2 regions of the Paenarthrobacter sp. YIM B13468 genome follow, and region 2 is predicted to be linked to the other one. Evidence: predicted binding sites of a transcription regulator. Region 2 holds the regulator's gene; the other holds the start of a gene.
What was found. The regulator LexA, encoded in region 2, represses DNA repair genes until DNA is damaged. The targets are predictions, from matches to a motif close to TCGAACANNTGTTCGA.
Positions count from the first base shown of each region.

Region 1: the regulator LexA is predicted to act here: its motif matches at 1,472-1,487, upstream of ACFX4T_RS02520 (LysM peptidoglycan-binding domain-containing protein).

Region 1 is NZ_JBHZPI010000002.1:111,090-115,503, forward strand. It holds gene ACFX4T_RS02515 (DEAD/DEAH box helicase) at 1-1,314, shown strand, start outside; gene ACFX4T_RS02520 (LysM peptidoglycan-binding domain-containing protein) at 1,626-2,186, shown strand; tRNA gene ACFX4T_RS02525 (tRNA-Thr) at 2,305-2,376, shown strand; tRNA gene ACFX4T_RS02530 (tRNA-Met) at 2,438-2,511, shown strand; gene ACFX4T_RS02535 (NAD(P)-binding oxidoreductase) at 2,596-3,252, shown strand; gene ACFX4T_RS02540 (Na+/H+ antiporter) at 3,350-4,414, shown strand, end outside.
Region 2 is NZ_JBHZPI010000020.1:38,752-43,165, reverse strand. It holds gene hflX (GTPase HflX) at 1-234, shown strand, start outside; gene ACFX4T_RS18115 (ATP-dependent DNA helicase) at 227-2,284, shown strand; gene lexA (transcriptional repressor LexA) at 2,294-3,037, opposite strand; gene ACFX4T_RS18105 (LysM peptidoglycan-binding domain-containing protein) at 3,392-3,751, shown strand; gene ACFX4T_RS18100 (histidinol-phosphate transaminase) at 3,829-4,414, shown strand, end outside.

The DNA.
Region 1 (4,414 bases), on a different contig from region 2:
ACCAAGCAGCGCTACCTTCAGGTCATGGGCCCGCACAAGCTGGACGCCCTGACCCGCATCCTCGAGGTTGAAGACTTCGACGGCGTCATCGCCTTCGTGCGCACCAAGATGGCAACCGAGGACCTCGCTGACAAGCTGAAGGCCCGCGGTTTCCAGGCTGCCGCCATCAATGGCGACATCCCGCAGCAGCAGCGCGAACGCACTGTTGACGCGCTGAAGGAAGGCCGCATCGACATCCTCGTTGCTACCGACGTCGCAGCCCGTGGTCTTGACGTTGAGCGCATCAGCCACGTCATCAACTACGACATCCCCCACGACACCGAGTCCTACGTCCACCGCATCGGCCGTACCGGCCGTGCAGGCCGTTCCGGTGACGCGATCCTGTTCATGACTCCGCGGGAGAAGTACCTGCTGCGTTCCATCGAGAAGGCTACGCGCCACCCGGTGGAGCAGATGCACCTGCCCACGGCCGAGACCGTGAACACGCTGCGCCTGGGCAAGTTCGCTGAGCGCATCACCGAGACCCTCGAGTCCGAGGATGTTGCAGCATTCCGCGACCTCATCGCCTCCTACGAGGAAGAGCACAACGTACCGGCCTCGGAGATCGCTGCTGCACTCGCGGTCATGGCACAGGGCGGACAGCCGTTGCTGGTCAAGGAACTGCCTGCAGCTCCTGAGTACCAGAAGCGCGAACGCTCCAAGGACGGCTTCGGCTCCCGTGGTCCGACCCGTGCACTGACCGAGGGCAACGCCACCTACCGGATCGCCGTCGGACGCCGTCAGCGCGTCATGCCGGGCTCCATCGTGGGTGCGATTGCCAACGAAGGTGGCATCTCCTCCGCACAAATCGGTGGCATCGACATCCGCTCGGACCACTCCCTGGTGGAGCTCCCGGCAGACTTGAGCCCCGAGCAGCTGCGCGCACTGTCCCGTACCCGCATTGGTGGTGAACTGATCCACCTCGAGCTGGATAACGGACGCAGGCCCAACAGCGACCGTGGCAGCTACTCCGGTGGTGGCGCCGGTGGCCGTGGTGGCTATGGCGACCGCGAAAACCGTGGTGGCGGCAACTTCAAGGGCAGCGGTGGGTTCAAGAAGGACTTCCGCAAGTCCGAAGGTGGCGAGCGTTCCTCTGCCGACCGCGGCGGCCGCACGTACAGCGACCGCTCCGAGCGCACTGCAGGCAGCTTCGGCGATCGCGATCGCGGCCAGTCCAGCGGCTCCCGCTTCGGCGGACACGGCGACGGCGCCCGCAAGCCCCGCAGCGGCGGCGAAGGCGGACACCGCGACTTCAACCGCAAGGGCAAGTGGTAAAGAGTAAGTAGTTCCCGTCAGGGGGTCGGCTTTCGGGTCGGCCCCCTGTGGCGTTTAATCCCCTCAATCCCTGCCCTTGTTCGATATACGGCGCCTTGTACGTCGGGTATGTCGAACAAGACCGGGATTTGTGTACCCGTCCACAGAGCCCTGCCCATGAAATAGCTGCTTGACCGCCCCTGCAGGCCGTGCAGGCCTCGGAAGTCTTGGAAGCCTTGGAACGGCCGGAGTGCCGCCGTACGATCGAGGTGCTACGCGTGGCGTAGCTGCGAAGAGCCTGACGGTCGCACGCTGAATGTAGGAGGGTTCCGATGGGATTGCTCGACAACTTGAAGAAGAACCTGGGCCTTGGTGAGAAAGATCACCCAAGCACGGATGCCAGTGTGGTGGATGCCGGTGAAAAGGATCACGGGAACCAAGGTGCGGCCACCATGCCGGACATCTCAGTTGATCCAGCTGACCAGCCGGCTGCCGACCCCTCCGCTGTGGCCCAGGCGGCAGAGGATGCTGCCGCCGTCGATGCTTCTGCTTCGAGCAAAGCCGATGCAGAAGCCGCTGCAGCCCAGGCCGCGGAACAGCAGGCGGCAGCCAACGCTGCGGGCGCTCAGATCGCCGAGCAGGCGGGCGTGGAGCCGGAAGCCCCGGAGGTCCAGCCAATGGCCCAGCAGGCAGCCTCTGAGGCCGCAGCCGAGGCAGGACAACGTGGTCCGGTCGCCCCGCGCGTCACGGAGGTCGTGGTGGAGCCCGGCGACACCATGAGGGGCATCGCTGCGCAGTTCGGGGTGGACCTCGGAGCCCTGATCGCGACGAATGCTGACACCGTGCCCAACCCGGACCTCATCTACCCCGGACAGGTGCTCCGGCTGCCCTGATTTGGGCGGTATCTGGATCAGGAAAATGGCGTCTGCGCAAATTGTGTCGGCGCCGTTTTTCCCCGGTTTTTCGCCGATTTGTAGCTTCTGAAAACGTCCGGTAGAGTATTTACTCGTTGCCCCCCTAGCTCAGTGGTAGAGCGCGTTCTTGGTAAGAACGAGGTCACCGGATCGATTCCGGTGGGGGGCTCTGAATGAGGGCCTGTGTCAAGGCGGTTTTGACCGGCTTGACACAGGTTTTTCTCATTCGTGGCGGTGTAGCTCAGTTGGTTAGAGCGCACGACTCATAATCGTGAGGTCGGGAGATCGAGCCTCCCCACCGCTACAGAGCAAGACCCCGCAGGTATCATCTGCGGGGTCTTTTCGTTTGCCCGTCGGCGCCGCCTTCCATCTGGGACAGAATGGGTGCATGAGCCGAATCGCAATCATTGGCGGCCACGGCAAAGTGGCCCTTCATTTATCCCGGATTCTTAGTGGCGAAGGTCACGATGTCACGTCGTTCATTCGAAATCCCGACCATGTGGCAGATGTCACGGAGACTGGAGCCGCTGCGCAGGTACTGGACGTGGAAAACTCGACGACGGCGGAACTCGCCCAGGCGCTGAAGGGCCACGACGCCGTGGTCTGGTCGGCGGGGGCCGGTGGGGGCAACCCGGCCAGGACGTATGCCGTGGACCGGGACGCCGCGATCCGATCCATGGACGCGGCCAAGGAAGCCGGCGTTAAGCGTTACGTGATGGTGTCCTACATAGGAAGTGCAAAGGATCACGGCATTCCCCAGGACCACCCTTTCTTCCCTTACGCAGAGTCCAAAGCAGCGGCCGATGACTACCTGCGCAGTAGCGGCCTGGATTGGACGGTGCTGGGACCCGGAACCCTGACAGAGGAGCCGGCGTCCGGGTTGATCGAAGTCAACCCGGCAAACCCTGGCAACGGCACCGGGACGTCCCGTGCCAACGTCGCCCTGGTGGCCGCTGCCGTCCTGGAACTTCCTGGCACTATCCACCGGACCATCACTTTCAAGGATGGAACAGTTGACGTGGTGGATGCCCTGACCGCGGATTAACGTGGCAAGGCATCCGTGGACCCCGGGATAGGTTGGTAGGTAGCTTCCGCAGGCCAGGCCTGGGGAAAGCTCGTACAACTTCTGGGGAAGCGGGAACATGGATCAGCTGGCACTCATTATCGGATTGCTGCTTGCCACGGTGCTGGCCGTCGGCTTGGGGGACAGGCTTCGGCTTCCTTATCCGGTCCTGATGCTGCTCCTGGCTGTTGCACTAACGTTCATACCAGGCTTCCCTGAGTTTGAGATTTCACCGGAACTGATCCTGCCGATCTTCCTCCCACCGTTGCTCTTTGCCACTGCGCAGAAGAGTTCCTGGGCCGTTTTCCGCGTGCGGTGGCGGACGCTGCTACTCATGGCTGTCGCCTTGGTGGTGGTTTCCACCGCGGTGGTGGCTGGTGCTGCATGGCTCATGATTCCTGGCATCGGGATTCCGGCAGCGATTGCCCTGGGAGCCATGGTTGCGCCGCCGGACCCCGTTGCAGTGGAGTCCGTGGCTGGCCGGGTTCACATGCCCAGGCGGCTCATTACCGTTCTGCAGAGCGAGGGCCTTTTCAATGACGCCGCCGCCATCGTGATCTTCCAGGCAGCGGTTGCCGCTACGGTCTCCGGTAGCGAGGTGGGGCCTAATGTCATCCTGCAGTTCGTGGTGGGTGCGGCCTTGGCGGTGGTCATCGGCATCGCCATGGGCTGGCTGACGAAGTTCATTACCAAGCTTGTGACGTCCATGGTGGCACGCAGCGCGGTCACGCTCGTGGTTCCGTTTGCTGCGTACATCCTGGCGGAAGAGCTGCACGCGTCAGGTGTGGTGGCCGTCGTCGTGACCGCCTTGGAACTGCAACGGCACGCACGGCCGCAGGACGCTGCTGAGCGCATCACGCGGACAGCGTTCTGGGACGTGGTGGAGCTTCTGGCGACCGGACTGGCCTTCGGCCTGGTGGGCTTGGAGATCCGCCACGTCATCCGTGACGAGGGGACGGCGATTTTCGGGATGATCGGCGTTGCCGTGGTGATTTGTGTCCTGGTGTTCGTTGTTCGTTACCTATGGCTCGGTCTTCTAGCTCTAACCGCCCACCAGCGACGAAATCTCCTGCAGCCAACCTCGCCCAAGGAAGTACTCATCCTGACGTGGTGTGGAATGCGTGGGCTGGCCACACTGGCTCTC
Region 2 (4,414 bases):
CGTACGGGCCAGGGCATTCCTGAACTCCTGGAAGAGATCAGCCGGTCCATTCCGCGGCCGGGAGTCCGCCTCGAGGTGCTGATCCCGTATGACCGCGGTGACATGGTCAACAAGCTGCACAACTCCGATTCGGAAATCCTGAGCCTCGAGCACGAGGAAAACGGAACCCGCGTGGTGGCCATGGTTCGTGAAGGATTGGCCGCCGAGCTGGAGTCATTCGTCAGCAATGGTTGAGAAGGTGGCGGCGGACGTCGTCGAGTCAGTGGGGGAGAAATTTACCCTCGAGCTGTTGGACAAAGCTGTTGCCGGGATGGGCGGTCAAAGCCGTTCAGGCCAGCACGAGATGGCACGGCAAGTCACCAGGGCGATCGAGTCCGGTGAGCATTTGCTGGTCCAGGCGGGAACGGGAACGGGTAAGTCTTTGGCCTACCTGATTCCGTTGATCGCCCATTCCATGGACAGCGACAAACCGACGCTTGTGTCCACCGCTACCTTGGCCCTGCAAACACAGATTGTGGGCCGGGACCTGCCCCGGCTGTTGGAGACCATAAGCCCGGCCCTTGAGCGTCCCGTGAACGTGGCACTCGTCAAGGGCCGGGCAAATTATGTCTGCCTGCAAAAGCTGGAGGGTGGCTTCCCCAGCGAAGAGCCGTCCGAGGGCCAACTTTTTTCCCTGGGTGAGGACACCAGCGTGCCGCATTTTGCAGCGGCGGTTGGCGGCCCGTCGTCGCAATTGGGCAAGGAAGTGGTCCGGCTCCGTGACTGGGCCGAAAAGACGGCCACGGGCGACCGCGATGAACTGATGCCGGGCGTTACCGACCGCGCCTGGCGGCAGGTCTCCGTGACGTCCATGGAGTGCCTGGGAGCGCAAAAATGCCCACTTGCCGAGGAGTGCTTTAGCGAGCAGGCACGGGCCCGGGCGGCTGAGGCCGACGTCGTGGTGACCAACCATGCCATGCTGGCCGTGAGTGCCTTCGAAGGGCTTGCTGTCCTGCCCGAGTACGACGTCGTTGTGGTTGACGAAGCGCATGAGCTGCAGGACCGGGTGACGGGGGCCGTTACCGGTCAGCTGTCCGTGGCAATGGTGCATGCCGCGGCTTCGAGCGCGCGCAAGCACACCGCTATTACCGTAGACGCCCTGAACGCGGCAGCCGATCGACTCGACATGGCCATTGCAGGAGTTCCCAATGGTTTGCTGCCCAACGGGCTCAACGACGAACAACTGGACTGCCTGGATCAACTGCGCGATGCCACCCGCGCCGCGTTATCTGACTCGAAGACTGACTCTTCAAACGCCGTCGACGGCGGGAGGCAGCTTGCGCGCTCACGGCTCATGCTCATTCTGGAACTGTGCGAGCGGATGCTCGCGGCCAAGGAGAACCGCGAAGTGGTGTGGTTCTCCAGGAACAGCACCTTCGATCCCCAGCAAGGGTACTCGCACCCGGACGAGACCGCGCCGGCACTGATCAACATCGCCCCGCTAAGCGTTGCCGGCCGGCTGCGGGAAGGCCTTTTCGCAGGGCACACTGTGGTGCTTACTTCGGCCACGTTGGCTATTGGATCTGCCTTTGAGCCCGCAGCAGGTGGCCTGGGGCTCATTGGAGATGGGGCGCCCAGCTGGACCGGGTTGGACGTCGGATCGCCTTTTGATTATCCCAAGCAGGGTGTGCTTTACGTGGCCAAACACCTGCCCAAGCCCGGCAGGGGCACTTCTCCCGAGGCACTGGATGAGCTTGAAGACCTGATCCGTGCGTCCGGTGGGGGAGCCCTGTGCCTCTTCTCCTCACGTCGGGCGGCCGAGGAAGCTGCAGACGCGATGCGCCCACGGCTGGATGTGGACATCCTCTGCCAGGGGGAATCCACCATGGCAGCACTGGTGAAGCAATTTGCTGATGAACCGGACACCTGCCTCTTCGGCACGATGTCCCTGTGGCAGGGCGTCGACGTCCCTGGCGGTTCTTGCCGCCTTGTGGTGATTGACCGCATTCCGTTCCCGAGGCCTGATGACCCGCTGATGACCGCACGCTCGCGAGCTGTTGCACAGTCCGGGGGCAACGGGTTCATGGCGGTGTCAGCTACGCACGCGGCAATTCGTCTTGCGCAGGGAGCAGGTCGCCTCATTCGTTCCACCGGCGATAAAGGCGTGGTCGCCGTCCTGGACTCACGGCTTTCCACCGAACGGTACGGCGGGTTCCTGCGGGCCGCTTTGCCGCCATTTTGGGCTACGACGGACCGCAACGTGGTGCGCGGCGTCCTGGAACGCTTGGGCGCAAAGAAAACGTAGGCGAACGCCCTAGAGGGAGCGCAGGACCGAGACGACCTTGCCCATAATGGTGGCTTGGTCTCCAAGTATCGGTTCGTACTGCGTGTTCTGGGGGAGCAGCCAGGTATGGCCGTCCCGCTGGCGGAAAGTCTTTACCGTGGCTTCGTCATCCAGGAGTGCTGCCACGATGTCGCCGTTGATGGCGTCATTCTGGCGGCGGACAACTACCCAGTCACCGTCACAAATGGCGGCATCGATCATTGAGTCCCCAGCGACCTTCAGCATGAACAGTTCGCCGTGGCCCACCAGTTGCCGGGGCAGGGGCAGGACGTCCTCAATCGTCTGGTCAGCGAGGATGGGCCCACCGGCTGCGATGCGTCCCACCAGGGGCACCATCGCGGTGTCGCTGGCACTGGCCAACTCCGTCACGGCGAGTCCGCCTGCACTGCGGAGGGTAGTAGTTGCTTCCACTCCGGGAATTGTCCCGCCGTCAAGGGTCAAAGGCATAAGTACTTCCATGGCGCGGGGGCGCTTGGGATCTCTGCGCAAGTAGCCAAGCTTCTCCAACTGGGAGAGCTGGTGCGTGACGCTGGAGAGGCTCGCGAGACCAACGGTGTCGCCAATTTCGCGCATGCTGGGCGGATACCCGTTGTCATTGACGGACCGCTGGATGGTTTCCAGGATTTTCTTCTGCCGGACAGTCAGGCTTTTGGGACTCTTTTGAGGCTGTTGGCTCCGCAGGGGTACCCCGCCGCCGGTGGCTTTCGCTGCCATGTTCGCCAATGCCCTTCCGTTCCGCCCGGTCACCGTCTGGAGTGAGCCCGGGGATGTTGGATCTGAAAAATGTCAGACCCTCCTGTTCCACTGAAACAGTGCCTGTTTCTTCACTCAAACCTAGGCCAGGCACAGGCGTTTATCAAACATTCGTTCTAGCGAGTCTCGACACCGTTCGTTGATAAGTGCTAAAAATGTCATAGCAAGGTTCGAATATGTGTTCTATAAAAGTTGAGCGGGGTTCGGATGTTCGAAGAAAGTGTTCGAATATTCGGGCCGGGTCCAACGAACGCAAGGAATTGGCAGCCAGCAGCGGGCATCCGATGCAGGCAATCGCTCAGAAGGGCTCAGCTCATGTCCGCAATCTCCACGTTCCATGAATTCCGCAACACTCCGGCTCCTGCGCGTCTCCGGCTGACCCAACGCGGCAGGATCGTGTTCTTCGGGATCCCCATCATGCTGCTCCTTGCCGCGCTGCTGAGCCTCGCCGGCTTCATTAACTCCCCGGCTAAAGCTTCTGATTCCCAAGGTCAGCTTCAGCCGCCGGTGGCCGTTACGGTTACTGTCCAGCCCGGGCAGTCCTTGTGGGGCATCGCCGGTGCGGCCGCGCCGGAGCGGGACCCGCGTGATGTCATCGCAGAAATCATTCAGTTGAACGATCTCCGCGGGGGACGCATCCAGCCCGGCCAGCAGCTGTTCGTTCCCGCCAATTGAGCGGCCGTGGGCCTATGGGTGGGCGTCTCTGGCGTCACAGTTACTCTGCAGTCGCACCGGCACCTTAAACTGTCTTGGTGAGTGACCAGCTTGAGCGACTTGACCGCCTTCCCCTTCGGACCAACCTGCGTGGATTGAGCCCCTATGGCGCGCCGCAGCTTGACGTCCCCATTTTGCTCAACGTCAACGAGAACACCCATGGCGTGCCGGCAGATGTGCAAGAGGCGATTACCCAGGCTGTTGCTGCTGCGGCCACCGGTCTGAACCGGTACCCTGACCGCGAATTCACGGAACTCCGTGAATCCCTTGCCGATTACCTCGGACACGGGCTTTCCGCGGAGAACATCTGGGCAGCCAACGGCTCCAACGAGGTCCTGCAGCAGATTATGCAGGCCTTTGGCGGTCCGGGGCGCAAAGCTCTGGGATTCCCTCCCACGTATTCCATGTACCCCCTGCTTGCCAGCGGCACGGACACCGAGTATGTCCGTGGAGTCCGAGCTGACGACTATGGCCTGGATGCGGCTTCTGCTGCTGCCCAAGTGAAGGAGACTGGCGCAAATATCGTGTTCCTGTGCTCGCCCAACAACCCCACGGGAACGGGACTGGGCCTGGACGTCGTAGAAGCCGTGTACGAAGCCGGCGAGGCCAGCCAGGCGATCGTCA